Regions from separate parts of the Pseudoalteromonas aquimarina genome, predicted to be linked through region 2. Evidence: predicted binding sites of a transcription regulator. Region 2 holds the regulator's gene; the other holds the start of a gene.
The links. Region 2 encodes NrdR, which represses ribonucleotide reductase genes. Its sites were predicted from a motif close to AAACACNANATNTNGTGTTT; they were not measured.

Region 1: the regulator NrdR is predicted to act here: its motif matches at 11,434-11,453, upstream of nrdA (class 1a ribonucleoside-diphosphate reductase subunit alpha).

The regions. Positions count from the first base shown of each region.
Region 1 covers NZ_JBMMUG010000001.1:616,350-632,541, forward strand. Annotated here, with positions in the region: gene pyrF (orotidine-5'-phosphate decarboxylase) at 1-108, opposite strand, end outside; gene AAEU29_RS02840 (lipopolysaccharide assembly protein LapB) at 148-1,284, opposite strand; gene AAEU29_RS02845 (LapA family protein) at 1,288-1,551, opposite strand; gene ihfB (integration host factor subunit beta) at 1,564-1,851, opposite strand; gene rpsA (30S ribosomal protein S1) at 1,916-3,583, opposite strand; gene cmk ((d)CMP kinase) at 3,662-4,351, opposite strand; gene aroA (3-phosphoshikimate 1-carboxyvinyltransferase) at 4,459-5,736, opposite strand; gene serC (3-phosphoserine/phosphohydroxythreonine transaminase) at 5,736-6,815, opposite strand; gene gyrA (DNA gyrase subunit A) at 6,939-9,635, opposite strand; gene ubiG (bifunctional 2-polyprenyl-6-hydroxyphenol methylase/3-demethylubiquinol 3-O-methyltransferase UbiG) at 9,790-10,500, shown strand; gene AAEU29_RS02885 (HAD family hydrolase) at 10,507-11,181, shown strand; gene nrdA (class 1a ribonucleoside-diphosphate reductase subunit alpha) at 11,582-13,867, shown strand; gene nrdB (class Ia ribonucleoside-diphosphate reductase subunit beta) at 13,932-15,062, shown strand; gene yfaE (class I ribonucleotide reductase maintenance protein YfaE) at 15,062-15,325, shown strand; gene AAEU29_RS02905 (TonB-dependent receptor) at 15,494-16,192, shown strand, end outside.
Region 2 covers NZ_JBMMUG010000006.1:32,952-49,143, reverse strand. Annotated here, with positions in the region: gene AAEU29_RS15405 (1-acylglycerol-3-phosphate O-acyltransferase) at 1-493, shown strand, start outside; gene rraB (ribonuclease E inhibitor RraB) at 471-806, shown strand; gene AAEU29_RS15395 (hypothetical protein) at 858-1,142, opposite strand; gene AAEU29_RS15390 (glutathionylspermidine synthase family protein) at 1,231-2,388, opposite strand; gene AAEU29_RS15385 (DUF1190 domain-containing protein) at 2,388-2,975, opposite strand; gene AAEU29_RS15380 (DUF350 domain-containing protein) at 2,984-3,382, opposite strand; gene AAEU29_RS15375 (PilZ domain-containing protein) at 3,461-3,832, opposite strand; gene AAEU29_RS15370 (hypothetical protein) at 3,957-4,544, shown strand; gene AAEU29_RS15365 (rhomboid family intramembrane serine protease) at 4,551-5,633, shown strand; gene ettA (energy-dependent translational throttle protein EttA) at 5,696-7,369, opposite strand; gene AAEU29_RS15355 (patatin-like phospholipase family protein) at 7,514-9,742, shown strand; gene glyA (serine hydroxymethyltransferase) at 9,942-11,198, shown strand; gene nrdR (transcriptional regulator NrdR) at 11,269-11,718, shown strand; gene ribD (bifunctional diaminohydroxyphosphoribosylaminopyrimidine deaminase/5-amino-6-(5-phosphoribosylamino)uracil reductase RibD) at 11,723-12,844, shown strand; gene AAEU29_RS15335 (riboflavin synthase) at 12,846-13,505, shown strand; gene ribBA (bifunctional 3,4-dihydroxy-2-butanone-4-phosphate synthase/GTP cyclohydrolase II) at 13,530-14,642, shown strand; gene ribH (6,7-dimethyl-8-ribityllumazine synthase) at 14,740-15,204, shown strand; gene nusB (transcription antitermination factor NusB) at 15,214-15,627, shown strand; gene thiL (thiamine-phosphate kinase) at 15,662-16,192, shown strand, end outside.

The sequences.
Region 1 (16,192 bases), on a different contig from region 2:
GCCTACTTTTAAGCGGCAATCTTGTGGTGAAACGCGTTTTACAAATTCTAACGCTGATTGTTCGTCCGCATAATCTAATGCAATAAGTACTTTGGCATCGTGATTCATTAATGAGTCCTGATTATAAAAAGATTGAAAAATGTTGTGTTAAAACCCATCTACGCCATTTAATGGCACTAAAGATTCTACATGTTTACAAGAGGGACAAAACCAATACAATTTTTTACTTGTAAACCCACAATGATTACACTGATAAAGTGCTTTTGTGGCAATGTAGTCTTGAACAAGTTTGTTTATCTCAGTTAGCACAAGTTTAATATCTTGGCTTTGCTCTGACATTAGAGTGAGTAAAAAACTAAAGCCACGTATATTAGGTTGTTTTCGTAAAACTTGGGTAATGTAATTGATTGCTTCATCAACCTTACCTTGTGCCATTAGATTCTTACAATAATGAATTTTGATAAGCACATTGTCATTTTTTAGATGCTTTGACAGATGTGAAAAATAATTTTTTTGTAAATTAAGTTTTTCATAGCTTAATTCCAGCTTATCTAAAAATATTGGGGCAAAAGCGGTATTTTTATCTAGTAAACTTCCCCAGTACTTAATTGCTTGAAGATAATCTCCTTCATTAAAAGCATTTTCGCCAAGCATGTATTTTGGTCTTACGAGATCTTGAGTTAAATCGGCAATTTCATCAAGTTGCTTAAAATTCTTTTCTAACAATGCTTTTTCACAGTAAAAATTAGCGATTGTTTTTTTAATTTGGCTAGATTTAAAGTCGGTTTGTTTTGATTCAAATAAAGCGATGCCTTTATCCCAATCATGACTTTGCAAATACAACAACATCAATTGGCAAAGCGCATTATCATCTTCTAGAGCATATAAATAAACTAAGTTTTCTTCCGCTCGGTCTAATAAACCAGCCATCATATAATCTTGAGCCAGTTCATAAAGCACATGTTTTTTTTGTTCTAATGAGAGCGCATCATGTTTAAGCAATAGCTCGTGTACTTTAATTGCTCTATCAAGTTCACCACGACGGCGAAATAGAGTTGCTAATGTAAGATAGTGTTCTACAGAATTTGCTGATATTTCTAGTAAACTTATTAAGTGCTCTAAACCTTGATCTTCTTCTCGATCAAGTAAAAACTTCAGACCCTTACTGTATTCATTAATGATTTCTTGATTTTGTTGTTGGGCTTCATTACTTGCGTTGTTTTTTCCCATTATATAGCCATATGCTGCAGCAACAGGTAACAACAAAAACAGCAATTCTATCATTAACTATCCATGGCTTTGTGAAGAAAGCTTCTGATTTTGTCTTCTCAATTGACGATTTTGCAGTTTAGCTTTTGACAACAGAATAGTACTAAGTGCAATACCTAAAAATAGGCCTAAAGCACAACAAATACTTATTATGAAAGCGAGAGGAATTTCTGCACTTGCTATTATAAAGTTTATTTTAACTAAATGTGGGTTTTGTGCGCCCAGTACAAATAAAATAAATAGCAAGCACAGGAGAAAAGTGACTTTGAGTATTTTTGTCAAAATAACCTCAAATTATGCAATACTTGCATTTACGCGATCGCGCAGTTCTTTTCCTGGCTTAAAGTGCGGTACGTATTTACCTTGTAATTCTACTTTATCACCTGTTTTAGGGTTGCGACCAACACGTGGTGCACGGAAATGAAGTGAAAAACTACCAAAACCACGGATTTCAATTCTATCTGAACTAGATAAAGAGTCAGCCATAAGTTCTAACACTTCTTTTACTGCATTTTCTACATCTTTCGCTGGGATATTTGCGTGCTGTTCAGCAAGTTTTTCAATCAGTTCTGATTTTGTCATGTAAGTACCCTTTATAATTGTAATAGGAAGGGCTGCTATTAAGCCGCCCTTCCAAGTCGACTAATTAGTCTTTTTGAGCATTTTTGAAAGCTGCTGCCATAGCGTTTTCGAACTGTGGCTCTTCTTTCTTAAGCTTGTCTAGAACTTCTTTCTCTTCAGCTTCTGAAATTGCTTTGATTGATAGGCTGATAGCACGGTTCTTGCGATCAACACCAACAAACTTAGCTTCTACTTCGTCACCTACAGAAAGAACTGTTGAAGCGTCTTCTGTACGCTCAACTGCTACGTCAGCTACACGGATGTAACCTTCAACACCTTCGATAAGTTCAACTGTAGCGCCTTTAGCGTCAACTTCAGTTACTTTACCTTTAACAATAGCACCTTTTTTGTTTGCGTCCAGGTAGTTATTGAAAGGATCAGCTTCGATTTGCTTAACGCCTAGAGAGATACGCTCACGCTCTGGGTCAACTTGTAAAACGATAGCTGTGATTTCATCACCTTTCTTGAATTCACGTACAGCTTCTTCGCCAGGCGTGTTCCAAGAGATGTCTGAAAGGTGAACTAGACCGTCAATGCCGCCTTCTAGGCCGATGAAGATACCGAAGTCAGTGATTGACTTGATCTTACCAGTAACTTGGTCGCCTTTGTTTTGTAGACGAGCAAATTCTTGCCATGGGTTAGCTTTACATTGCTTAAGACCTAGAGAAATACGACGACGCTCTTCGTCGATTTCAAGAACCATAACTTCAACGTTGTCACCTAAGTTAACAACTTTTGAAGGGTGGATGTTCTTGTTAGTCCAATCCATTTCAGAAACGTGTACTAGACCTTCTACGCCTTCTTCGATTTCAACGAAACAGCCGTAGTCAGTTAAGTTAGTTACACGACCAGAAAGCTTAGAACCTTCTGGGTAACGACCAGCGATAGCTGCCCATGGATCTTCGCCAAGTTGCTTAAGACCTAGAGAAACACGAGTTTTATCTTTGTCGAACTTAAGTACTTTAACTAAGATTTCGTCACCAACGTTAACGATTTCACTTGGGTGCTTAACGCGTTTCCAAGCCATATCAGTGATGTGTAGAAGACCGTCAACACCACCTAAATCAACGAATGCACCGTAGTCAGTAAGGTTCTTGATGATACCTTTAACTTCTTGACCTTCAACAAGGTTTTGTAGAAGTTCATCACGCTCTTGTGAGTTTTCTGACTCGATTACAGCACGACGAGAAACAACAACGTTGTTACGCTTCTGGTCTAGCTTGATAACTTTGAATTCTAACTCTTTACCTTCAAGGTGAGCTGTGTCACGTACTGGGCGCACGTCAACTAGTGAACCTGGTAAGAATGCACGGATAGTGTCAACTTCAACAGTGAAACCACCTTTAACCTTACCATTGATGATACCAGTAACAGTTTCTTGCTCTTCACATGCTTTTTCAAGACGGATCCAAGCTTCGTGACGCTTCGCTTTCTCACGAGAAAGGATAGTTTCACCAAAACCATCTTCGATTGCATCTAGTGCAACATCTACTTCATCACCAACTGCTACTTCTAATTCACCAGCAGTGTTTTTGAATTGCTCAGCAGGGATTGCGCTTTCAGATTTAAGACCAGCGTCAACTAGTACGATGTTATTTTCGATTGAAATAACAGTACCTTTAACGATTGAACCTTGTTCTGCTTCAAAACCCTTTAGGCTTTCTTCAAATAACTGTGCAAAATTTTCTGACATTATAAGTCTCTAAATAAATATATCCATTTGGCTATCCTGCCGCATGGGGTTGTTGTAAAAATTAACTCTTCCAGTGAGTTAACCAATTAAATTCTTTTCAATACACAAAGACACAACTTGCTCAAATGCCTGATTTGCATCTAGCTCGGTAGTGTCAATAACAATTGCATCCTCTGCTGGCACTAGTGGTGCAACAGGACGATTCATATCGCGATCATCACGCGCTTTGATATCTGCAACTAAGTTGTCTATTTTAACATCAACACCACGTTGCTTCAACTCAAGAAAACGGCGATTTGCACGCTCTTCTGCAGAGGCTGTTAAGTATATTTTTAAAACGGCGTCTGGAAATACCACTGTGCCCATATCACGACCATCAGCGATAAGCCCTTTTTCGCTTCTAAAAGCACGCTGCCTGCGCAATAACGCCTCTCGAACACTCGGTAACGCAGCAATTTTAGAGGCCATACCACCAACTTCTTCTGTACGAATAGATTTGGTAACGTCTTCGCCTTCTAAAACGATCTTGCCTTTACCCGTTTCAGTATCTACCACAAATTGCACATCTAAATTGGCCGCTAGCGGCAATAAAGCTTCTTCATCTGTTGGCGCTATCATATGGTGGCTAGAAGCTAATGCTAATACGCGATAAATCGCACCACTATCTAATACGTCCCAGCCAAGCTTATTTGCTAATAAACGGCAAACGGTTCCTTTTCCTGAACCACTTGGTCCATCGACTGTAATAACCGGTTGATTAACCTTCATTACAACCTCCCAAAATGTACAAAACTAAAATCGCCGCGCAGTATAAGCGATAATTAAAAAATTATCGCTACTTTACGGTGAAAAAACTGTGATTTCTATCAAACAATTTATTCTGAAACGCTTGCAAGTGTCTCAAAATAGGTAGGAAATGTTTTATAGGTACATTTCGGGTCATTTATGATGATATCGTGACCACCAACAGCAACCATGGAAAAACACATGGCAATACGGTGATCGTCATACGTGTCAATTTCGGCAAGTTGAATATTCTCGGTTGGCGTAACTTCGATAAAATCATGCCCTTCAACAACGTCAGCACCAAGCTTTCTAAGTTCCGTTGCCATCGCATACAGCCTGTCTGTTTCTTTTACACGCCAATTATAGATATTTCGAATAGCAGTTTTTCCCTTTGCAAAAAGAGCAACAGTGGCGAGTGTCATAGCTGCATCAGGAATTGCATTAGCATCAATATCAACGCCATTTAATTCACCTTTATTGACAATTAAGTAATCATCATGCCATTCGATGTTTGCACCCACCTGCTCCATTACTTTTGCAAAACCAATATCACCTTGAACACTTGCAGCGCCGACACCATTAATACGGATTGTGCCACCGTTAATCGCAGCTGCTGCAACAAAATATGACGCACTAGAAGCATCACCTTCCACCATTATGCGCCCTGGTGATTGGTATTGCTGATTACCTTTAACCACAAACGTTTGATAATTATGGTTATCTACAGTAATGCCAAATTTAGCCATCACGCCTAAGGTAATATCAATATATGGCTTAGAGACAAGCTCGCCTTTAATGCTAATTTCAGTATCATTCGAAAACAAAGGAGCAGCCATTAACAATGCAGTTAAAAATTGACTTGAAATACTGCCATCTATCTCAACTTTACCGCCAGCTAATTGCTTACCTGAAATTTTAAGCGGTGGATAATCTTTATTTTTTAGATATTCAACATCTGCATCTAAAGTATGTAACGCATCGACAAGATGACCAATAGGTCTTTCTTCCATGCGAGGTTCACCGATTAATTCAAATTCGCCTTGTGACGTTGCTAATACCGCTGTTAATGGACGAAATGCAGTACCAGCATTTCCAAGGAAAAGTGGCTCTTTAGGGGTTTTAAAAATTCCACCATTACCAGTTACTTGTGCAACTGTTTTGTCAGAATTTAGTGAAACGTCAATCCCCATATCACCAAGGGCTTTAAGCATATGGCGAATATCGTCACTATCAAGCAAGTTTTCTACTTGCGTTGTACCTTCGCACAGCGCTGCCAGTAATAAAATGCGGTTAGATAAGCTTTTTGAACCAGGTAATGTTACTTCACCATTTACACGCTTAATTGCTTTTAAATGTAATTGTTCCATTAACTGTGCTCCTTTTCGAATTTATGCATAAAATCAACAAGTGCTTTTATGCCTTCGATTGGCATTGCATTATAAATACTCGCTCGCATACCACCTACCATGCGATGACCTTCAAGCGCGAGCAAACCAGCTTGTTTCGACTGGGCCAAAAATGCTTCATTTAATGACTCATCATTGAGCCAAAATGGTACATTCATACGTGAACGAAAATCACTTGCCACAGTATTTTTATAAAACTGACTGTTATCAATAAAATCGTAAAGTAGCGCTGCCTTTTCGATATTAACTTGTTCTATCGCTGCTACACCGCCTTGCGCTTTGAGCCATTTAAAAACTTCAGCAGCTAAGTACCAAGAATACGTTGGTGGCGTGTTATACATGCTTTCTTTTTTCGCTTCTAAGGCGTAATCGAAAATGCTTGGTTTTTCTGTGCCTTCACGTGAAAGCAGTGATTTTTTCACAATCACAATGGCAAGACCTGAAGGACCAATATTTTTTTGTGCGCCCGCATAGATCAAATCAAACTGATCTACATCGATTTCACGTGAAAGAATATTGGAAGACATATCCGCGACAATCGGTGCTTCATGTTTAACGGTATCGAAAATTTCAATACCATCAATTGTTTCATTCGGGCAATAGTGAATGTATGACGCATCTTGTGGTAGTGCCCATTGCTCTGGTTTCAAGCAATTAAATTGACCATTTTCGTCATTGCGAACATTAAGTTCGATAGCTTGGGTAAATTTAAGCGCTTCGCTATAAGCACCATCAGACCAAATACCTGTATTGATATACACCGCAGGTTTATCAGGTAAATGTAAGTTTTGTGGAACTGCAGCAAATTGACCTCGACCACCACCGTGCATAAATAACACAGCATAGTCGTCAGATATGTTCATTAGATCGCGTAAATCGCGTTCACTTTGTTCAGCAAGGGCAATAAATTCAGCACTGCGATGGCTGATTTCCATCACATTAACACCTAGCCCCTGCCAATTAAGAAATTCTTTTTGCGCTTTTTCGAGTACTTCTTTGGGCAAACTTGCCGGCCCTGCACAAAAATTATATACACTCATTCCCAAAACCTCTTTTGTACATAACTTAGAAAATAAAAAAGCGGCTGTTAGCCGCTTTTAACATTGTTCATACTGTAACTGATTCATTTTCAAATTACCGCATGAGAAAGATGAATATTTTTTCTATTCAGCTGGTTGCTCTGAATTATTTTCATCTGTGTTAGGTGTTTCGCTATTTTCTGTTGAAATTGCTTCATCTTCACTGTCTTCTCCAGGGAATTGTGACTCTTCAATTTCATCAATGCGCTGTAATCCTACAACCTGCTCATCATCTGCGGTTCGAATTAAAATCACACCTTGTGTATTACGACCTACGGTAGATACTTCATTAACGCGTGTACGTACTAATGTACCTTTGTTTGAGATAATCATAATTTCATCATTATCTTCAACTTGTACCGCGCCAACTACTTTACCATTACGCTCAGATACTTTGATCGATACAACACCTTGTGTTGCACGACTCTTCGCTGGGTAATCTTCAAGTACTGTACGCTTACCGTAACCATTTTCAGTGATAGTTAAAATTGCACCATCATTCTTAGGCACAATTAATGAAACAACTTTCACATCATCTGGCATCTTAATACCACGTACACCAGTTGCAGTACGACCCATAGGACGAAGTGCTAATAGCTCTTCACCTGTTTCTGGGTCAATTTTCACTTCTCCAGTTTCAGAGTCACGCTGCTTTTCGTTAAAGCGTACTACTTTACCATGATCGGTAAATAGCATGATGTCGTTTGTACCATCAGTGATATCTGCACCGATTAAGCTATCGCCGTCATTTAAGTTGATTGCAATAATGCCTGATGCACGCTGACGGCTGTATGCTGTAAGTGGTGTTTTCTTAACTGTACCGTTAGCAGTTGCCATTAATACATACTTATCTTCTTCGTACTGACGTACAGGTAAGATCGTTGTAATACGCTCATCTGCTTCAAGTGGTAGTAAGTTAACAATAGGCTTACCACGCGCGGCGCGGCTTGCAAGTGGTAACTGGTACACTTTAAGCCAATATAAACGACCTGATGTTGAGAAACATAAAATCGTATCGTGTGTGTTTGCAACTAATAAACGTTCAATGAAGTCTTCATCTTTCATTTTAGTTGCAGACTTACCTTTACCGCCACGACGCTGCGCTTCGTAATCAGAAAGCGGTTGATACTTAACGTAACCTTCGTGTGAAAGTGTTACCACAACGTCTTCTTCAGTGATTAAGTCTTCAAGACTAATATCGTGCGCAGCTGCAGTAATTTCAGTGCGGCGCTCATCACCAAAGTTATCTTTAATTTCAACTAGCTCTTCACGAATAACTTCCATTAAACGCTCAGGTGTTGAAAGGATATAAAGTAGCTCAGCAATAAGCTCTAATAGCTCTTTATATTCATTTAAGATTTTCTCGTGTTCTAAACCAGTTAGTTTATGTAAACGTAGGTCTAAAATTGCATTTGCTTGCGCTTCTGATAAATAGTATTGGCCATCGCGAATACCCAAATCAGCAGCGAGCCATTCTGGACGAGCAACATCATCTTCACCTGCTTTTTCAAGCATGCCTTTAACGTTACCAAGCTCCCAGCTACGAGAAAGTAGTGCAACTTTTGCTTCTTCACGGGTTTGAGAACGACGAATTACTTCGATAATAGGATCGATATTCGCAAGCGCGATTGCTAAACCTTCAAGCGTATGCGCTCTGTCACGTGCTTTACGTAAGTCGAATACGGTACGACGCGTTACAACTTCACGACGGTGTGTAACAAATGCTTCAAGCATTTCTTTTAGGTTAAGTAGTTTAGGTTGGCCATTATCTAGCGCAACCATATTCATACCAAACACCGTTTGCATTTGTGTTTGTGCATAAAGGTTGTTTAGAACAACTTCGCCTACTTCACCGCGCTTAATTTCGATAACAATACGCATACCGTCTTTATCAGATTCGTCACGTAGTGCACTAATGCCTTCAATTTTCTTGTCTTTTACAAGTTCAGCAATTTTCTCAATTAAACGGGCTTTGTTAACTTGGTATGGGATTTCGTGAACAATGATTGTTTCTTTGCCCGTTTTTTCGTTAACTTGAACTTCCGCTTTGGCACGAATGTAAACTTTACCACGGCCTGTTTTGTAAGCTTGTTCAATACCTTTTTTACCGCTGATAATACCCGCAGTTGGGAAGTCAGGGCCTGGAATGTATTCAATAAGCTCATCAATTTGAATTTCTGGGTTTTCAATAACCGCTAAACAGCCGTTAATAACTTCTGATAGGTTATGCGGCGGGATGTTCGTCGCCATACCTACTGCAATACCAGAGGCACCATTTACGAGTAAGTTAGGTACGCGCGTTGGTAAAACAGCTGGAATTTTTTCCGTACCATCATAGTTATCAACGTAATCAACCGTTTCTTTTTCAAGGTCCGCTAATAATTGATGTGCCATTTTAGCCATACGTACTTCGGTATAACGCATTGCAGCGGCACTATCACCATCTACAGAACCGAAGTTACCTTGACCATCAACTAATAAATAACGAAGTGAGAACGGCTGAGCCATACGTACTATCGTATCGTAAACAGCACTATCACCATGAGGGTGGTATTTACCGATTACGTCACCTACAACACGTGCAGACTTTTTATAAGGTTTGTTCCAATCATTATTGAGTTCGTTCATTGCGAAAAGTACGCGGCGATGAACAGGCTTTAAACCATCACGTACATCAGGTAGCGCACGCCCTACAATTACACTCATAGCGTAATCGAGGTATGAATTTTTTAATTCATCTTCAATATTGATTGGAAGGATTTCATTGGCGAGATCTGTCATCCGATTTCTCTTCCTTCAATCGACTATTAATTCAGTTATTATTTTTATAACCGAAGCATGCTAACACAAAAAATCATTATTTACAGGTTGTAAGCGGTAGTCTTTTTATAAAAAATCCCTTTATAATGCCCTCAAATCACTCTGGATGCTTTTTATGACCGTTCAACAAAATGTCGATGCAAGTGAAATTGCAAAGTTTGAAGCCATGGCCGACCGATGGTGGGACCTTAATGGTGAATTTAAACCACTACATGAAATTAACCCGCTTAGATTAGATTTCATTAATTTACACAGCCAAGGTGTGTTTTCAAAAAATGTATTAGATGTCGGCTGTGGTGGCGGCATTCTAGCTGAGAGTATGGCTAAACTTGGTGGCAATGTAACCGGAATTGATATGGGTGAAGAACCGCTAAATGTTGCAAAGCTTCATGCCTTAGAAGTGGGTGTTACCCTTAATTATAAAAAGGTAACAGCTGAAGATTTTGCAGCCGAGCACCCTCAGCAATTTGATGTTGTTACCTGTATGGAAATGCTTGAACACGTACCGGATCCTGAATCGGTAATCGCTTCACTCGCAACGCTTGTAAAACCGGGTGGGCATGTATTTATGTCTACGCTTAATAAAACACTCAAAGGGTATTTATTCGCAATTGTAGGCGCGGAACATTTACTTAAAATCGTCCCTAAGGGTACTCATGATCACGACAAGTTTATCAAGCCAGCAACGTTAATTACTTGGGCTGAAAAGTACGGCTTAAAAGCACGTATTATGAAAGGTCTTAGTTATAACCCTCTTGGTCAAACCTATAGCTTAACCAACGATGTATCAGTCAATTACATGATCCATTTCGAAAAGTTGGCTTAAATAAATATGTATCAAGCAGTCCTTTTTGATCTTGATGGCACCTTAATCGATAGTGCGGATGATTTAGGTGCTGCTTTAAATTACGTATTAGCTAAACATAATAAAAATATAGTCAGTGCTGATTGTTATCGTAGCCAAGCATCTAATGGCACCATTGCCCTTCTTAAGCTTGGTTTTGGAGAGCAATGGCATCGTTTATCTAAAAATAAACAAGAGACGCTTAAACAAATGTTTCTTGAATTTTATAAACAACACCTTTGGCACAAAAGCCGTTTTTATGACGGTATAAAGGAATTAATTGCACACCTTGATAGACAACAAATACCTTGGTCTATCGTCACTAATAAGCCAGCACATTTAACTGAACCATTAGTGGCACAAATTCCTGAGTTTAATCTATGCCAAAATATTGTGTCTGGCGATACACTTGAAAAAGCAAAGCCGCATGCTGATCCTTTATTGCATAGTTGTCGTTTAATGAATGTTGAACCACACCAATGTATTTATATTGGTGATGATGAACGGGATATAATCGCTGCCAATTCTGCTGGTATGAAATCAGTCGCAGCGCTTTGGGGTTACCTCAATGGCAATGCTGTTTCTAGCTGGCAATTTGACCTATCTTTCAAGACCCCTTGGTTATTGCTTAACCATATATCTAGTTGCTCTGATAAAAAATAACCACTATATATTGTGGTTATTTTGTTGATGGACCCAAAAACAATATCTTGTAAATTTGCAACAAATAAATTTTAAATATTTTTTTTTATCGTCATTTTTTCGTTGTTTTTTTACATAGACTAAACATACTTTGCTTAACACGTTAGTGGATGCTAACACGCAAGTTAGTAAAAATTTGATCACTAATTTTCTCGCTTTTTTAGGCCTTGAAAAATGATCAAGACCCCTCTATCTTGTGATCATCTGTGAAGGCGACACCATATCTAGTAGCTGAGCACAAAAAGCTCACATTGATGATTTCGCCTGAGCCGTGCGCTAAATAATAGGACAAAAGTCCAACTAAACAATTTCGACATAATAAAAATTATTTGCTCGTTTGAAGGAATTTGCAGGCATAACTATGAACCAAGAGCTTTCAGTCAGTAAACGTGACGGTCGCAAGGAACCGCTTGACCTAGACAAAATTCACCGCGTTATTGCATGGGCAGCAGAAGGCCTAAATAACGTTTCTGTTTCACAAGTAGAATTAAAATCACATATCCAGTTCTATGATGGTATTCGTACTGAAGATATTCATGAGACGATCATCAAAGCAGCTGCAGATCTTATTTCTAAAGAAACACCAGACTATCAATATCTCGCTGCACGTTTAGCGATTTTCCATTTGAGAAAGAAAGCTTATGGTCGCTTTGAGCCACCGACGCTTTATGATCATATGGTTAAGATGGTCGAAATGAATAAATACGATCCACATTTACTTGCTGATTATAGCCAACAAGAAATCGACGAACTTGATGCGTATATCGACCATGGTCGTGATTTAACGTTTAGTTATGCCGCTGTAAAACAATTGGAAGGTAAATACTTGGTGCAAAACCGAGTATCTGGCGAAATTTATGAAAGCGCACAGTTTCTCTATATTCTAGTTGCAGCGTGTTTATTCTCGAAATACCCGAAATCAACACGTCTGGAGTATGTTAAGCGTTTTTATGATGCGACATCGACGTTTAAAATTTCATTACCAACACCGATTATGGCTGGTGTGCGTACGCCTACCCGTCAATTCAGTTCATGTGTACTAATTGAATGTGACGACAGCCTTGATTCAATCAATGCTACTTCATCTTCAATTGTTAAGTATGTCAGTCAACGTGCAGGTATTGGTATTAATGCAGGTCGAATTCGCGCGCTAGGTAGCCCAATTAGAAATGGTGAAGCATTCCACACAGGGTGTATTCCGTTTTACAAGCACTTCCAAACAGCGGTAAAAAGCTGTTCTCAAGGTGGTGTGCGTGGTGGTGCTGCAACCCTATTCTACCCACTTTGGCATTTAGAAGTAGAAAACCTTCTTGTACTTAAAAATAACCGTGGTGTTGATGATAACCGTGTTCGTCATTTAGATTATGGTGTGCAATTTAACAAAGTAATGTATTCACGTTTAATTAAAGACGATTACATTACCCTATTCAGCCCATCTGATGTGCCTGGCCTATACGACGCTTTCTTTGAAGATCAAGAAGAGTTTGAACGTCTGTATCTACAATATGAACAAGACCAGTCAATTCGTAAAAAACGCATTAAAGCGATTGAGCTGTTCTCTATGTTTGCACAAGAGCGTGCTAGCACAGGCCGTATTTATCTACAAAACGTAGACCACACAAATACACACAGCCCGTTTGATTCAAAAGTAGCGCCAATTCGCCAGTCTAACCTGTGTTTAGAGATTGCGCTTCCGACTAAGCCATTAAAACACGTGATGGACGAAGAAGGTGAAATCGCTCTTTGTACGCTTTCTGCGTTCAACTTAGGTGCAATTAAAACACTTGATGAATTAGACGAATTAGCTGAACTAGCTGTACGTGCACTTGATAACTTACTTGATTATCAAGATTATCCAGTTCCTGCTGCATACAATGCAACTATGGGTCGTCGTACATTAGGTATTGGTGTAATTAACTACGCTTATTACCTTGCGAAAAACGGTGTTAAATATTCAGATGGTTCTGCAAATGCGCTTACGCACCGTACTTTTGAAGCAATTCAATACTATTTGATGAAAGCATCAAATGAACTTGCGAAAGAAAAAGGTGCTTGTCCTAAGTTTAATGAGACAACGTATGCGCAAGGTATTATGCCAATTGATACCTACAAGAAAGATCTTGATGCAATTTGTGATGAACAATTACACCTAGATTGGGATGGTCTTCGTGAGAGCATTGTTAAGCATGGTATGCGTAACTCGACATTATCTGCGTTAATGCCGTCAGAAACTTCATCACAAATTTCTAACGCTACAAATGGTATTGAGCCACCACGTGGTCATATCAGCGTTAAAGCCAGTAAAGATGGTATTCTGAAGCAAGTTGTTCCTGAATATGAACGCCTGCAAGATGCTTACGAACTGCTTTGGGATATTCCAAGCAATGATGGTTACCTTCAATTAGTTGGTATTATGCAGAAATTTATTGACCAAACAATCTCTGCAAACACAAACTATGACCCAAGTAAGTTTGAAGGCGGTAAAGTACCAATGAAGCTACTGCTTAAAGATTTACTGACTGCATACAAACTTGGTGTTAAAACACTTTACTACCATAACACCCGTGATGGTGCATCGGATTCTCAGGATGAACTTAAGCCAGAGCCTGAAGATGATGGCTGTGCAGGCGGCGCGTGTAAAATCTAATCCACAACGGGCAAAGTTTGCACACTTTGCCCGTTAGTTTGTTTTCTCTAGAGTAAAAATAACTATGTCGTATTCTACATTTAGTCGCGAGCATAACGACCAATTAAAAGAACCTATGTTCTTTGGACAAACTGTCAATGTTTCGCGCTACGATCAACAAAAACACCCTATTTTTGAAAAGTTAATCGAAAAACAGCTTTCATTTTTCTGGCGCCCAGAAGAAGTTGATGTGAGTAAAGACCGCATTGACTTTGAAACATTACCAGAGCATGAAAAGCACATTTTCTTAAGTAACTTAAAATACCAAACATTACTTGATAGTGTGCAAGGTCGTTCGCCAAATGTGGCATTATTGCCAATCGTGTCAATTCCTGAACTTGAAACATGGATTGAAACTTGGGCATTTAGTGAAACCATTCACAGCCGTTCATACACGCACATTATTCGTAACGTTACAAAGCAACCTGAGCTTATTTTTGACGATATCGTAACTAACGATAAGATCGCAGAACGTGCAGAAGAAGTAACACGTTACTATGACGAATTAATTCGTTTAACGACTATTTACAATGAGCTTGGCGAAGGTAAACACCAAATCAATGGTGAAGAAGTTCGCGTAAACTTATTTGATCTTAAAAAGAAACTTTACCTTTGCATCATGTCAGTAAACATCTTAGAAGCGATTCGTTTCTATGTAAGTTTTGCATGTTCATTCGCGTTTGCTGAACGTGAATTAATGGAAGGTAACGCGAAAATTATCAAGCTTATTGCGCGTGATGAAGCACTTCATTTATCAGGCACACAGCACATTCTTAATATTATGCAAGAAGGTGATGATGATCCTGAAATGGCCATAGTGGCAGCACAATGTCGTGAAGAATCAATCGCAATGTTTAAGAAAGCTGCTGAACAAGAAAAAGAATGGGCTGAATACCTATTTAAAGACGGTTCAATGATTGGCTTAAACAAAGATATTCTTTGCCAGTATGTTGAGTATATTACAAATGTACGTATGGCAGCTGTTGGCTTACCAACCCTTTTTGAAACAAGTTCGAATCCAATTCCATGGATTAACGCTTGGCTTGTGTCAGATAACGTTCAAGTTGCTCCGCAAGAAGCTGAAATCAGTTCATATCTTGTTGGCCAAATTGACGCAGAAGTTGATGCATCAGACTTTGGTGATTTCGATCTTTAATGAGCAAAGTCACCATTGCTAATACTGATCAGAGTCTTGATTTTGACTCTGATCAGCCAAATCTTCTTACCTTCTTAGAAAACAATAATATTGAACCGCAATTTCACTGTCGTGAAGGGTTTTGTGGTGCATGCCGTTGCAAGCTAATTAGTGGTGATGTGGAATATCAGCAAGAACCTTTAGCCTTTGTGAGAAAGGGCGAAATATTACTTTGCTGTGCTACCCCTACTAATGATATTGAAATTGATATACCTAAGTTTTAGTTTCTATAAAACGTATTATCTTTCTTAAAATACCTGCCCTATTGTCATTTATTTGCAATTCATTACAAATATCATATGTAATGTTATAACAATTTATTTAAAACCGTACAATTTAATGTTACAGTATCACATAACATGAATTTCCCGTAGTTTTCTGAAGTATTGTTTATGAAAAAATCTCTCATTAACTTAGCTGTTGTAAGTGTAATATTTCCAATTGCGTCTCAAGCCGCTCCTATTTCTGGTCAATTAAAAGATCAACAAGGTAACCCTATCGCTGGCGTTGCTGTGCATGTTCACGGTAAAGAAAAGCAAGTTATCACAGATAATGCTGGTAATTACCGCATTGATCTTGATGCAAATAGCCAATTGCACTTTAGTAAAGATGGCTTTCTCGATAAGCGAATAGATGTTGAAAACGCCGAGCAAACTATCAATCTCGTACTTGAAAAATCATCAATCGAAGCAATTACTGTTTACGCATCAGCACTACATAAAAGCAATTTAGAAATGACTTCTCCTGTCACTGTAATTTCAGGCGATGAATTAAAAGATCAATCTTCTAATACGCTAGGTGAAACCCTAAACAAACTTCCTGGGGTTAACCAAACTTATTTTGGTCCTGTTTCATCTTCGCCCGTTATTCGTGGTTTAGATGGTCCACGCGTTCGTATCATGCAAAACGGTTTAGAAAGCAGTGATGCCTCACGTGTAGGCCCTGATCATGCCAATACCAATGAAAGTTTAAGTGCTGATCAAATCGAAGTGCTTAGAGGCCCTGCAACTTTATTATATGGTTCAGGTGCTATCGGTGGCGTTGTAAATGTAGTAGATAGCCGTATTCCGACTAGCAATTACGAATCGTTA
Region 2 (16,192 bases):
CGTAACCAATGCGGTACCAGAGAATACCGTAAGCATTGGCAAAAAAAGCATTCGTTTTATTCCGTTTTTTGGCCAGCTTTACTGGCTCTCGGGAAATATTTTAATTGACCGTAATAACAAATCTAAAGCCAAAGGCACGATTGATAAAGCGGCATCAAAAATCAAAAACGATAAAATTTCAGTCTGGTTATTTCCTGAAGGCACACGCAGTTATGGCCGAGGACTATTGCCGTTTAAAACGGGCGCGTTTCATACTGCAATGCAAGCTGAAGTGGAAGTGGTTCCGGTGTGTATGAGCACCACAACAGGCCGTATTAAATTAAATCGTTGGTCAAATCCAACTATTTATGTTGAGTTGCTTGATCCAATCTCATTAGATAAGGATGTATCAGCAAGAGAGCATGCGAAACGAATCCATGCTATGATGCAAAATAAGATTGAACAGCTAGATGCTAAAGTAGAGAGCGATTGTGGAAAACTGGCGCGAAATTAGTGAAGATATTGTTGAGTCATTATTAGAAGATGGCTCAAATCCAGACAAATTATATGAAGTAGAACACCACTTTGTATGTGAAGATTTTGATAAGTTAGAAGAAGCTGCGCTTGCTGCTTTTAAACTTGGCTTTGATGTTGAAGACCCAGCTGAACTTGAATTAGAAGATGGCAGCAAAATTTGGGGCTTTGACGTTGTTGTAGAGTGCGAACTTGATGCAGAACTTATTCTTGAAGATGTTGATAAACTTATCGACCTCGCTGCAAAAGCGGGTGTGGAATACGATGGCTGGGGCACTTACTTTCAAGAGTAAGTACTGAAATCATCAATCGAATACAAAAAATAGCGCCTTATGGCGCTATTTTTATTGGCTGTCATCTTGTGAGAGATTGAACGGGGAGAACAATAGAATCGGCACTAAAATAAGCGTATGAATGGATAACCAAGCAAGTGTACCCTCATAAACGCCCAGTGCTGTTACCGCTGTAAATAACGCAAGCGCCGAAGATACCACCGCTAATAACCAATAAAGGCCGATGGGGCTATTACTATCAAGTCGCATACTTTCAGCACACTGGTTACTTTTGCAATAACACGACATTGCGATGACTACCGTCACAAATGAAAAAGCAATCAATAAAACTTCCATGGTTATTTCCTGCAAAGGCTTTATGGAAGTAAGAGTATATTGCTTAGATTTTCAAGTCAATAAAAATGATAACTATTATCAATTAAATTTAACCTAGGATAATGTGAGGTATAAATCGGGAGGTATCTTGGGTGATTGGCGAGCTATCTTCGCGAATAGTTAAGCCGCAACTTTGATGATTCACCAGCCAACTGCCGATTAAGGTATGATTGCCATCAAAAACAGGTAGTGGCGCAAGTGCTTGCACAATATAGCCTTCTTCACCGTAGCAACCCTCACTGTGCACTCGACCTTTGGTTGGATGATGCCAAGTGATGTTAGCACCTTCACGGCCAAAAATCGGTTTTTGCACATAACCATTATCTAAACCATCACCGATATTATTTGCAAAATAGGCAGGTAACAAGTTGGGATGATTAGGAAACATTTGCCACAGTAGCGGCAGCAAGGCTTTGTTCGACAGAATTGCTTTCCACTCAGGCTCAATAAAGCGGGTATGGGTCGTTATTATGTGTTTGGCAAACGCGTCCTTAAACAAGTCTTCCCAAGGGTAGAGCTTAAATAAGTGATTGATTGGCGTATCTTCGGGATCAAGTAATTGCCCTTTATGATCAACCCCAATTTCTTCAATTGGAAAGCGTGCTGTTGCAATGCCTGCCTGATATGCGCAATCTTGAAGATAGCTGACAGTGCCTTTATCTTCGAGCGACCCCTCTGAATAGCAAAAACTCAGCTGATGCTTTAAATTGAGTTCGCTAAAGCGGTTAATTAAACGTTCTTGAATGCTGTTAAATTGATCAGCCTGACGGGGAAGTACAGCTCGGTCAACTTGTTGCTCTAACCACATCCATTGGAAAAACGCAGCTTCGTAAATTGAAGTTGGCGTGTCGGCATTATATTCCAATAGTTTTGCAGGGCCCTTACCATGGTAAGAAAAATCCATGCGGCCATATAGGCTTGGTTCTTTTTGTTGCCAGCTGCGCTTTATCAATGACCAAAAGTCTTCAGGAATGGCAAATTGTGTTAACCAATACTCATCGTTAATTACCTTTTCGACGGCTTGTAAGCACATTTGCTCAAGTTCATTGGTTGGATCTTCAATATCGTTTTCGATTTGCGCTAGGGTAAACTGATAATAAGCAGATTCATCCCAGTAAACTTCGCCATCAATCGTCGAAAATTCAAAGCCAAAGTATTCGGCCTGCTGTTTAAGATCAGGCCGAATAGGTGCATTACGGCGAAACATTAACCGCCATAGCTCCGTGAAGAAGCGCGGCTACCGAATCCTCCGCGAGAACGCGACACCGATTTAGGTTTCGAAGTAAATTTTACTTTCGACTTTTTAACCATAACTGTGCCACGGTTGTTAATCGAGCCAATCAGTTGGTTATTGCTATTGCGGAAGTTAAAAAAGTCATCTTTTGAGCGATACAGCGGCTTACTGCCACCATAAGAACTACCGCCAAAGTAGGCATATTTTTTACGCTTTTTCTTTTTCGCGTAATCCAGTGCTTCATCAACTGCTTCAGCGACAAGGCCAATCATAAAACCAGCCATAATAGGTCGCCAAATACTGTTGTTATCACGCTCGCATTGGTCAAAGCCAAAATCACTTTCACAGTTAGATTCGGATGTGTATTTAGGTGCTTCAACAAGATGATTAGCAAGGGCTTCTTGATATTGTACTTCACACTCTAAGCGTTCAACACCCCATTGTTCGCAGTCATCAACATCTTTGAATAACAGCGCGGATTCATCGCTTTCGCCACAGCCGGTCAATCCAAAACCAGCACCGAGCATTAGTGTGAGTTTGAGTTTACTAGTTCGCTTCATGGTGCCTCCTAGTAAGTCATACAGGCGGCATTTAAAATTCCAGTTGCAAGTGAAGCAACGGCTAAAAAGATACCAGCGCTGATTTCATCGTTATTAATGCGCTCAGTAATTTTAGGCATATAAATTTTAACAGCAAAAAAGGTGATTAGTTGCATTACGCAGGCAATAACACCCCAAATCGAGAAATCAATAATTGATACAGAGTTTATAGCGGCACTGGCAACAGGTAGGGTAAAACCTAAAAACGCACCGGCAAAGGCAACTGCAGCTGTGCGGTTATTTTGCTTCATTAAGGTCCATTCACAGTGTGGGGTAACCAGTGTGTAGATAAAAATAAAGCCAAGAATTAATACATAACCAAGGGCAAAATAAAGCAAAAACGGAACAAAGCCCGCAAGTGAATCCATAATCATTATTGTTATACTCCAAAAAACAAATAGCAGTATGCGAGGATTAAGTTAATGTTTTACGCATACTGAGGCAGGTTAGTCTTGTAGCACAGATAAATGTTCAAGCTCGCGATAAAGCTCTTCTTCATCTCCCATGTTCAATTCGATAAGGCGTTTTAAGTGGGTCACACTGTCGATTTCAATTTGTTCACAGCGTAATCCCAATTGTGTGTTTTCAACATGCGCAAGTGAAACCATCATTTCAATAATAATATCGCTGTTTGATAACTGAAACGATAGCGTTGCACTTTTAGCAAGATCACACGCCGTAGGCCAGTTTTCAGGTTTTTTAATCAGTGCACCTTTTAGTGAAAGGTCCAAAAGCTCAGCACTGTACTCAACACCTTGAAAAGTTAAGGTGGCAGGGGTGCGATAAATAATACGGGTGAACTGTCGTCTTTCTTGCATTAGGTACGCTCCTTATCGTCATCACTAAAGCATAGCTGATTAACAAAAAATATTAAATATTTTCATGCTGATATGTTTAAATAGCGGGCGCCAATTATGGAATTAAAATTTACAGGGAAAAATCATGTCAGAACAAGTGACAGAATGCATTGAAAAACAAAAGATTGACCACGGTGAATTGAAAAAAACCGGCTTTTGGTTAAACCAAGTATTTATGATTGTATCGACCATTGTTGGGGTGTTTTTGGCCGCGCAAAGCGGTTTAGAACAAGCGCTAAAATTCGATACGCTAAGTAAAATGGAAGACAACTATTATCTTCGCATGTCGTTATACGATGAATTAAATGATGCGGTGATTGAATTAGAAGCCTACGCACAAATACTCGCTAAAAGCCCACCTAAAAACGTGATTCTTGAGCAGCGCCCAATGCTAGACAAATATGTTTGGCAAACAATGAAATATAACCCAACAACGCTAGAAACACCGAGCGAAATTTTATCGGAAGTGCGCCGTTTTTACGGCAAAGCCGATCGGACGATAGATCAGGTGGGTCGTTGGGCGATTGGTTCAAAACATGCTTCAAAATTATTATTAGAACAAACGGAATATTTTAAAAATGGCCCGTTGCTCACATTAAAAGCAAGTGCCGATGACCTTAAACGATTACTTGCAAAAGAAGATATACAAATTGGCGTATTAAAAGGAGAGTAATGAGCCATGACCAAACGTTGTCCTAAATGTATTAATGTGGCGTTAGAAGTGACACATTATTGCGGTGAAGAAATCGATGTGTGTCGTCAATGTGGTGGATTATGGTTTGAGAAAAACCAAGTTAACCGCATGATTGAAGAGATTAATGATGGCCCGATTGGTGAATGTTATAGCCATCATTTTGGTGAGCTACTTGGTAAAACAGAGTTAAATTGCCCTGATTGTGGCGAGCACTTAGAAGCGGTGCATCTATTAAAAGATTATGAAACCGAGCTTGATGTTTGCCGCAAATGTGATGGCAGTTGGATTGATAAAGACGAGCTAACTTCGGTAGAAAATAGTCCAGAACTGCGTAGCGCGTTAGATGAACTGAATAAAAAGGTGTCTTGGAAAACCTATTTGTTTCAGTTTTTAACGCAAATGCCAGTGGAATATAACTTAAAAACGAAATCAAAACCTTGGGTTAACTGGTCGTTAATCGCCCTTAATATCATCATTTTTTGTGCTTATTTCTTTAATATCGAAAGCTTTAATTTTGTTATTGAAACGTTTGCACTTACCCCTAAAGATGTGATGAATGGTCAAGAAGTATGGACATTATTGACCTGTGTGTTTTTGCATGGCTCGGTAATGCATTTGGTAGGGAATATGTATTTTCTCTATATCATTGGTGACAATTTAGAAGATGCGTTAGGCCATAAAAAGTACCTTGCTTATTACCTTATATGTGGCTTAGGCGCTTCGTTATTTAGTTTGCTTTTATCACAAAATCCAAATATTCCATCGGTTGGTGCAAGTGGTGCAATCGCTGGTTTATTCGGTATGTATTTAATGTGGTTTAGACACGCTAGCCTGACCTTTATGTTTATTATTTATCAGAAAAAGCTTAGCGCGGTTTGGTTCTTTGCGATTTGGATTGCGATAAATATTTTTGGTCTAGTTGCGCTACAAGACGGTGTTGATTATGGCGCACACATTGGTGGATTTGTTGTGGGCTTAATTATCGGTTATTTCTTAAAAGAGAAAGTACTTGCTGACAATCCGCTGATTAAACTACTTAATCAGCCTGAAGCAGTATTAAAACGTTAGCATTAAACGGATTAAAAAAGCCCGCAAATGTGCGGGCTTTTTTTGTATTGCGTGAAAACCTATTAACCGATTTTCTTGTACTTAATACGTTTAGGTTGCGCAGCTTCTGCACCAAGCGTTTTCTTAAGCCATGCTTCGTATTCGGTGTAGTTACCTTCGAAGAAGTTAACTTGACCTTCATCACGGTAATCAAGAATATGCGTAGCAATACGGTCAAGGAACCAACGGTCGTGCGAGATACACATTACACAGCCTGGGAATTCTAAAATCGCATTCTCAAGGGCACGTAGTGTTTCAACATCGAGGTCATTGGTAGGCTCATCGAGTAAGATCATGTTACCGCCAGCTTTTAGAAGCTTAGCTAAGTGAAGACGGTTACGCTCACCACCTGATAAGTCTTTAACGTATTTCTGTTGGTCATTGCCTTTGAAATTAAAGCGCGATACATAAGCACGGCTGGCAATTTCAAAGTTACCAATTTTCAGTACATCTTGGCCTTCAGAAAGTTCTTGGAATACCGTTTTTGAGCCGTCTAAATCGTCACGGAACTGATCAACCGTTGCAAGCTGAACCGTTTCACCAAGTTCAAAGTTACCTGCATCTGGCGTTTCTTGACCGCTAAGCATACGGAATAAAGTTGATTTACCTGCACCGTTAGCACCGATAATACCAACGATAGCGCCTTTTGGTACTGAGAAGCTTAAATCATCAATCAGCACACGATCACCGTAGCCTTTTTTGATGTTACTTACTTCAAGTACTTTATCACCTAGGCGAGGACCTGGTGGAATAAATAACTCGTTAGTTTCGTTACGTTTTTGATAATCAGACTGCTGTAGCTCTGAGAATTGTGCCATACGCGCTTTTGATTTAGCCTGACGGCCTTTCGGATTTGAACGAACCCACTCAAGCTCTTGCGCAATTGATTTCTGACGTGCTTTTTCCGCTTTTTCTTCTTGCTTCAAACGCGCATCTTTTTGTTCAAGCCATGATGAGTAGTTGCCTTCCCAAGGAATACCTTCACCGCGGTCTAGCTCTAAAATCCAACCAGCTACGTTATCTAGGAAATAACGGTCGTGGGTAATCGCTACAACAGTGCCTTCGTAATCGTGTAAGAAACGCTCTAACCATGCTACTGATTCAGCATCTAAGTGGTTAGTAGGTTCGTCGAGTAATAGCATGTCTGGCTTTTCAAGTAATAAACGACAAATTGCCACACGGCGACGCTCACCACCTGAAAGTACTTTAATAGGTGTGTCCCACTCAGGTAAACGAAGTGCATCAGCAGCACGCTCTAGTGCGTTATCCAGATTGTGACCATCGTGCGCTTGAATAATTGCTTCAAGTTCACCTTGCTCTTTTGCTAGCGCATCAAAATCAGCACCGTCCATTGCGTATTCAGCGTAAACTTCGTCTAAACGCGCAAGGGCGTTTTTAACTTCAGAAACGGCTTCTTCAACTGTTTCGCGAACAGTTTTGTTTTCGTCTAATACTGGTTCCTGCGGCAGGTAACCAATTTTTGTATCAGGGAACGCGCGCGCTTCACCTTCAAATTCAGTGTCAACGCCCGCCATAATACGAAGCAAGGTAGATTTACCTGCACCGTTTAAACCAAGCACACCAATTTTTGCGCCAGGGAAAAATGAAAGCGAGATATCTTTTAAAATAGTACGCTTTGGCGGCACTACTTTACTTACACGGTGCATCGTGTAGATAAACTTATCCGGTAAAGGCATGAATAATCCTATAGTGATTCTAGTAATTTAATTGCTGCATATTGTAGTGCGATAAATGGGGTCATTCAATGTCGTGATGTATTTAAAATGACATTCTATTAAGTTAAGGTAAGGTATTAAAAAAATTATAGAAATTGCTTAACTATGTTGGCTGCTCGCAAAATCCCTGTTTTTATATTGGTTTCTTCACTGATTTTAAGCTTGCCCGTGTTTGCTGAAGCGAAACCTAAAGTTGGTTTAGTGCTTGGCGGTGGTGGTGCTAAAGGGGGCGCACATATCGGTGTTTTGCGCGTGCTCGAATCTAATAATGTAAAAGTTGATTATATTGCGGGCACCAGCATTGGTGCTTATGTTGCAGGTATGTATGCCCTCGGTTATTCAGCAGATGAAATTGAAGCATTTATGCTGAATGAAGATTGGGATCAAGGTTACTCTGATGATATTCCAAGGCAAATTTTGCGCTATCGCGATAAAGAACTGCGAGATAAATATAATTTAAAGCTTAATCTTGGTATTCAAAATGGCGCCATAACCGCATCTACAGGACTTTTGGTTGGTCAAAGTATGAGTCGTTTACTACGCAACTCAACGCGCACTGTACATTTGTTTGACGATTTTGACCAACTTGCCATTCCATACCGTGCTATCGCTACTGATCTTTCGACCAGTGAAGCAGTGGTGATTTCATCTGGCAGCATTGCCGAAGCGATGCAGGCATCTGCGTCTGTACCTGGTGCAGTTCAGCCTACTGAAATTGATGGTCGTTTATTAGTGGATGGCGGTATTGCCAATAATTTGCCAATTGATGTTGTAAAAGCAATGGGCGCTGACATTATTATTGCCGTTGATATCGGTGCAGCACTTGCCAGTTCAAATGAGTTTACCTCAACGGTTGAAGTGCTTGGCCAGCTTTCAACTATTTTAACTAACGCATCGACCCAATGGCAAAAACGTTTACTGAGCGATAAAGATATTTATATTCGTCCAGACATTGATGATTTAAGTACTACAGATTGGGCGGATTTAGCTGAATCGTTAAATCGTGGTGTTAAAGCCGCAGAAAATGCGGTGCACCGGTTTAAGGCGCTATCAGTTTCAGACAGTGAATTTCAAGCTTATGTTTTAGATAAACAAGAGCGCAGTAAGCAATGGTTTAACCCAATTAACAACCCAGTATTAGCGATTTCCCTAGATAATCACTCTAACGTGCATAACAAGCTAATTTTAAAACACTTTTCAATTAAACCTGGTGATACGCCTTCTGAACACGATGTACAGCAAGCTGTTGGTCGAGTATATGCGCTCAATGAGTTTGAACGTGTTGAGACCGAGTTTAAGGATACCGAGCAAGGGCGAGTGTTAGTATTAAAAACCGTGGGTAAATCTTGGGGGCCAAATTACTTAGATTTTGGTGCCAATTATCAAAGTGATGTGACTGTTAATTCAGTGCTTTCAATTGATATGGCATATACCCGCACTGGAATTAATGAGCTGGGTGGTTTATGGCGAAATGAGGTTTCACTTGGCTTTGAAGAGTATTTTGCCACAGAGTTTTATCAACCATTAAATGCCGAGGATGATTATTATGCTCGCGCCCGTATCGCATTTATTCAAGACCGCTATAAATTACAAACTGTAAGCCAAGCTTACTTTGACTTAGAAAAAAATCACCTTCGCGCCAACTTAGCGGCAGGATATAACCTCAATAATTTTTGGCGCTTTGAAGTGGGAACATTGCGCGATGTTGGAGAGCTCGAACAAAAATCGATTGTTAATGATAAATTCCCTTATGATCAAACGGGGGTATTCTCGACCTTGATGTATGACAGTTTAGACAGCATTAGTTTTCCGACCCAAGGCAATCGATTTCGAGTTTATTATGGTCGTTTTAATGAAGCTTATGATGACAGGTTAGACCCAGCAAGCAGTCGTTACAGCTCAAAATACAAAATTGACTGGCGCGGTGCATTTTCAATAAAACACCACGCACTGGTCGGGACTATGTCATTTGCGAACTATCACTCAGATGGCCTGTTTACAGTGAATACCGAAGGTCTTGGCGGATTTTTGAATTTATCGGGCTATGGCAAAAATGTTTTAAATGGTCCGAAAAAAGCCTTTGGTGCGGCAATTTACCAATATGATCTTGGCCGAGATATGCTCAATATGACCAGCATGCCACTTTACTTGGGCATTAGTGCAGAGGCAGGCAATGTGTGGAATGTAAATCAAAGCGTTGATTTATCAGAACTGATTTTTGCCAGCAGTTTATTCGTCGGTACAGATACCCGTTTTGGCCCTGCAGCCGTGGGTTTTGGTTTTAGTGATGATGGCGAGTCGAGCTTTTTTGTTTCATTAGGTAAACATTGGTAGTTTTATAATTAATTTAAATGAAACTTCTTTTTTGTATTTTAAATTTTTATGTATGGATTTAAAAATATCATTAAAAATACACTGTGAAAATTTTTCAATCCCTGTTTAAATAACTTCACATAGACAAAGTAGGCAAGGGCGCTTTTTAAGCGTACAATACGCCCTTTATCCCACAACCATCTTCTATTTAGGAGTAACCATGTTAGAACGTAGCATGAATATCTCGGATTTTGATCCAGAACTATTTGGCGCAATGGAAAAAGAAAAGCAGCGTCAAGAAGAGCACATCGAACTTATCGCGTCTGAAAACTACTGTAGCCCGCGTGTACTTGAAGCACAAGGTTCTCAGTTAACTAACAAATACGCGGAAGGTTACCCTTACAAGCGTTACTACGGTGGTTGTGAGCACGTTGATGTTGTTGAGCAATTAGCAATTGATCGCGCAAACGAATTATTTGGCACTGACTACGCAAACGTACAACCGCACGCAGGTTCGCAAGCTAACGCAGCTGTATTCCAAGCGTTACTTCAGCCGGGCGACACAGTTTTAGGTATGAGCCTTGCACACGGCGGTCACCTAACTCACGGTTCACACGTAAACTTCTCAGGTAAAACGTACAACGCAGTTCAGTACGGCCTAAATGAAGAAACAGGCGAAATCGACTACGCACAAGTTGAAGCGCTAGCACTAGAGCACAAACCAAAAATGATCATCGGTGGTTTCTCAGCATACTCAGGTATTGTTGATTGGGCTAAGTTCCGTGAAATCGCTGACAAAGTAGGTGCTTACCTACTAGTTGATATGGCACACGTTGCAGGCCTTGTTGCTGCTGGCGTTTACCCAAGCCCAGTACCATTTGCACACGTTGTTACTACAACTACGCACAAAACATTAGCGGGTCCTCGTGGTGGTCTAATCGTGTCTAACTGTGGCGACGAAGAGATTTACAAAAAGTTAAACTCTGCGGTATTCCCAGGTGGCCAAGGTGGTCCTCTATGTCACGTTATCGCTGCTAAAGCGGTTGCATTTAAAGAAGCACTAGAGCCTGAGTTCAAAGCATACCAAACACAAGTTGTTAAGAACGCACAAGCTATGGTAGAAGTATTCAAAGCACGCGGCTACGACGTTGTTTCTGGTAAAACAGACAACCACCTATTCTTACTTGATCTAATCAACAAAGATATCACAGGTAAAGATGCTGACGCAGCGCTAGGTAATGCATACATTACAGTTAACAAAAACTCAGTACCTAACGACCCACGTTCTCCGTTTGTAACATCAGGTCTACGTATTGGTTCACCTGCTATCACGCGTCGTGGCTTTAAAGAAGCAGAAGCGAAAGAGTTAACAGGTTGGATCTGTGATGTTCTAGACAACATCGAAGATACTAAAGTACAAGACGAAGTTCGTGAGAAAGTTAAAGCAATTTGTGCGAAACACCCTGTTTACGCATAATGTTTTCTCATAGTTAACATGTTATGATAAGGCCGCTTTTTTGCGGCCTTTTTTATTTCGGGAATTGTTTATGCATTGTCCATTTTGTACAGCTAATGACACTAAGGTAATAGACTCGCGTTTAGTGGGTGGTGGTCATCAGGTGCGTCGTCGTCGCGAATGCAATGAATGTCACGAACGTTTTACTACTTTTGAAGGCGCGGAACTGGTGATGCCCCATGTAATTAAGCAAGATGGCAGCCGCGAGCCCTTTAATGAAGACAAACTTCGCAATGGTTTACGCCGTGCACTCGAAAAACGCCCTGTTAGCACCGAACAAGTAGAAGAAGTGGTGCATCAAATAAAATCACAACTGCGTGCGACGGGCGAACGTGAAGTCGCCAGTAAAACGGTTGGCGAGTTTATTATGGAAGCGCTGAAAAAACTCGATAAAGTGGCCTATGTGCGCTTTGCTTCCGTATATCGCTCATTTGAAGATATTAAAGAATTTGGCGAAGAAATCGCGCGTTTGGGTGAATAATTAGATGTTAGATAGTCGTTTTTCTGAACGTGACCATTTTTTTATGTCACGTGCTATCGAACTTGCCAAACGTGGTCGTTTCACCACAACACCTAACCCGAATGTGGGATGTGTGATTGTAAAAGATGACCAGATTATTGGAGAAGGTTTCCATATTCAAGCGGGTGGCCCTCATGCTGAGGTGCATGCGCTTAAAATGGCAGGTGACAATGCCAAAGGCGCAACCGCGTATGTTACGCTTGAGCCGTGTTCACACTATGGTCGCACGCCGCCATGTGCTGAAGGCCTAATTAATGCGGGTGTTAGCCGCGTAGTTGCTGCTATGGTTGATCCAAACCCAGAAGTCGCAGGTCGTGGTTTAAAAATACTCGAAGATGCCGGAATCGAAACCGATTTTGGCTTACTAAACGATGAAGCAGAAGCACTCAATTTAGGCTTTTTAAAACGCATGCGTGCTAACTTGCCGTATGTGCGCTGTAAGCTTGCAGCCAGCCTAGATGGCAAAACTGCTTTGCATAATGGCGAAAGTAAGTGGATTACCTCCAGTGAATCGCGCCGTGTTGTACAAGCATTACGCGCCGAAAGCTGTGCAGTGCTGTCGGGCGCCGATACTGTGATCATCGATAACGCGAAATTAAATGTGCGCTTTGATGAACTTGATGAGCATGATGCAAAACACAGTCCTCGCCAGCCAATACGCGTGATTATTGATTCGCAAAATCGTTTAACACCCGACCTCGCGTTATTTCAGCAACAATCTAAAATAATTATTGCACGTACAACACTTGATAATTCACACACTTGGCCGCATTTTGTTGAACAAGTTGTGGTGAAAGATAACAATAGCAAAGTTGATTTACCCGCATTAATGGCAATGCTAGCTGAGCGTAGTATTAACTTAGTGTTGCTAGAAGCAGGTGCGACACTGGCAGGCAAAATGTTTGAAGCGAATTTAGTGGATGAGCTTGTGCTATTTATGGCGCCTAAATTAATGGGTCATACCAGCAAAAGTTTAATTAATTTGCCTGCGTTTGACGCCATGTCTCAAGTTCCTGAACTTGAAATTAAAACCCTTAAACATGTAGGGCAGGATATTTGCCTGCATGCATTGGTAAAAAGAAATTAATATGTTTACAGGCATTATAGAAGCAACGGGTACTGTTGCTGCAATTGAAATGATTGCAGGTGATATGCGCGTTACTATTAACTCAGGCAAACTGGATTTAGGCGACGTTAAATTAGGTGATAGCATCGCAACTAACGGCGTATGTTTAACCGTGATTGCATTAACCGGGCAAGGTTATGTTGCTGATGTGTCAAAAGAAACCCTATCTCTCACCAACTTTGAAAGCTACCAAGTTGGACAAACGGTTAACCTTGAAAAAGCCTTAATGCCGCAGTCGCGTTTGGGCGGGCATTTAGTTTCGGGTCACATTGATGGTATTGCAACCGTCACCCGTATTGAACCTAATGCACGTGCTACTGAGTACTGGCTGAGTGCACCTTCACATCTAGTCAAATACATCCCGTATAAAGGTTCTGTATGTATTGATGGGATTAGCCTTACTGTAAACGAAATAAACAGCAATGAATTTAAGCTAACTATTGTGCCTCACACTGCAGGCGAAACCACTATTCGTGGCTTTAAAGTAGGTAGCAAAGTGAATTTAGAAGTGGATCAACTTGCTCGTTATTTAGAGCAATTACTGATGCCACAACAAGAATCAAAACCGACAAGCACTCTCACTCATGAGCTTCTAGCGCAAGCTGGCTTTATGAATCGATAACCAGTCGCAAGCAAAGGTAACAAAATGAGCTTACACACTGCAGCAGAAATTATTGAAGATATCCGCCAAGGTAAAATGGTCATTCTGATGGATGACGAAGACCGTGAAAATGAAGGCGATTTAATTATGGCATCTGAGCACATTAGTGCCGATGCAATTAACTTTATGGCGACTCACGGCCGTGGTTTGATTTGTTTAACGCTTACACAAGAGCGTTGTCAGCAGCTTAATTTACCGCTGATGGTAAGCAATAATGGTGCACAGTTTTCGACTAATTTTACGATGTCGATTGAAGCGGCAAAAGGTGTAACAACGGGTATTTCAGCAGCAGATCGCGCACGCACAGTGCAAGCGGCTGTGGCAAAAGGTGCAGTGCCTGAAGATATTGTACAGCCGGGTCATATTTTCCCAATTATGGCGCAGCCAGGTGGTGTTTTAACCCGTGCAGGACACACTGAAGCGGGTTGTGATTTAGCGCGATTAGCAGGTTGTGAGCCATCGTCAGTAATTGTCGAAATTCTAAATCCAGATGGCACCATGGCGCGTCGTCCAGACTTAGAAGTATTTGCTAAAGAGCACGGTTTAAAAATGGGCACCATTGCTGATTTAATTGAGTACCGCAACTTAAATGAAGCCACTATTGAACGTGTTGCTGAATGTAAGCTACCTACAGAGCACGGTGAGTTTGATTTAATCACCTACAAAGACACTATTGACGGTGAGCTTCACTATGCGATGAAAAAGGGTGACGTTAAAGAGAACGATGCAACCTTAGTACGTGTTCACTTACAAAGTACGTTTAATGATATCTTGCTTTCAGATCGCGCATCTGATCGCAGCTGGACGCTTTCAGGCGCGATGAAGTACATTGCCGAAAATGAAGGCGTGTTAGTTATTTTAGCAAGACACGAAAATCCAGAAGATTTAGAAGCGTTATTTAAAGCGTTTGAAGCGCAAGACAAAGGTGAAAGCCCAAGTGTGCGTAAGTTCCAAGGCACCTCGCGTACTGTAGGTGTTGGTTCACAAATTTTGGCTGATTTAGGCATTCATAAAATGCGCTTAATGAGCATGCCGAAAAAGTATCATGCAATTTCAGGTTTTGGTCTTGAAGTTGTTGAATACGTTGAGCCGAAATAAGCTTAAAAATAAGCCTAAAAAAATTTAATTTAGTATGATAAAATCCGCGCCTTTGCGATTGCGCGATAAATGAATTAGCCAAAGAGAAGGGCATAAAATGAAAGTGATTGAAGGTAAATTAAACGCTCAAGGGAAAAAGTTTGCTATCGTTATTTCTCGCTTTAACGATTTCATTGGTAAAAGCTTACTTGATGGTGCAGTTGATACCTTAAAGCGTATTGGTAACGTAAACGATGACGATATTACCGTTGTTTATGTACCGGGTGCTGTAGAGCTTCCTTTAGCAGCAAAGCGCATCGCAGCAAAGAAAGAATTCGATGCAATCATTTCACTTGGTGTGATTATCCGCGGTGGTACACCGCACTTTGACTTAGTTGCTAACGAGTCAAATAAAGGCCTAGCAAGTGTATCGCTAGACTATGATATTCCTGTAGCGTTTGGTGTTTTAACAACTGAAAACATCGAACAAGCGATTGAGCGTGCAGGCACCAAAATGGGCAACAAAGGCGGCGAAGCTGCACTTGGCGCACTTGAAATGGTTAACCTGTTAGAACAAATTTAAGGGTACTTAATGAAACCAGCAGCTAGACGTAAAGCCCGTAAACTGGCGTTACAAGCAATTTATTCATGGCAAGTAAGCGGTAATCCGGTTGCAGATATCGAACAACAAATGCTTGTTGAAAACGATGTAAGCAAAATTGACGTTGATTACTTTAAAGACTTAGCGCGTGGTGTTGCGGTAAATCATAAGGCGCTAGATGAGGCTGTTACGCCGCATTTAGATCGTCCTTTTGACGACATCGATTTAATCGAAAAAGCGATTTTGCGTCTATCTTGTTATGAACTTAAGTTCCGTGAAGACGTACCTTACAAAGTTGCTATCAACGAAGGTATTGAGCTGGCAAAATTATTTGCCGCTGAAGATAGCCATAAGTTTGTTAATGGGGTGCTAGACAAGACCCAAAATCAGCTTAGAAAAAAATAATTGGAGAGCCGGCTTTAGGCCGGCTTTTTTGTGCATGCAAGAATTTGAATTAATCTCTCACTTTTTCAAAGGGCGCGGTGTCGCACGCAAGGATGTGTCACTAAGTATTGGTGATGATGCGGCGCTAATTAATGTGCCAGAAAACTGCCAGTTGGCAGTAACCACCGATACCCTTGTTGAAGGGGTTCATTTCTTTAAAGATATTGACCCAAAAGCACTTGGTTATCGTGCACTTGCCGTAAACCTTAGTGATCTCGCTGCTATGGGAGCTGAGCCTGCGTGGATTTCTGTGGCGCTTACCTTGCCAAAAGCAGAGGCTCAATGGCTTGAGCAATTCACGCAGGGAATGCATGAAATTGCTGAGTACTACAATGTGCAAATTGTTGGTGGTGACACTACGCAAGGCCCGTTGACGATTAGTATTTGTGCTAAAGGTTTCGTGCCAAATGGCTGCGCGCTGACGCGAAGTGGTGCAAAAAATGGTGACTGGATTTTTGTTACTGGCACACTTGGTGATGCAGGGCTTGCCATTGATAGCAAGTATGGCAAGGTATCGCTTACTGAG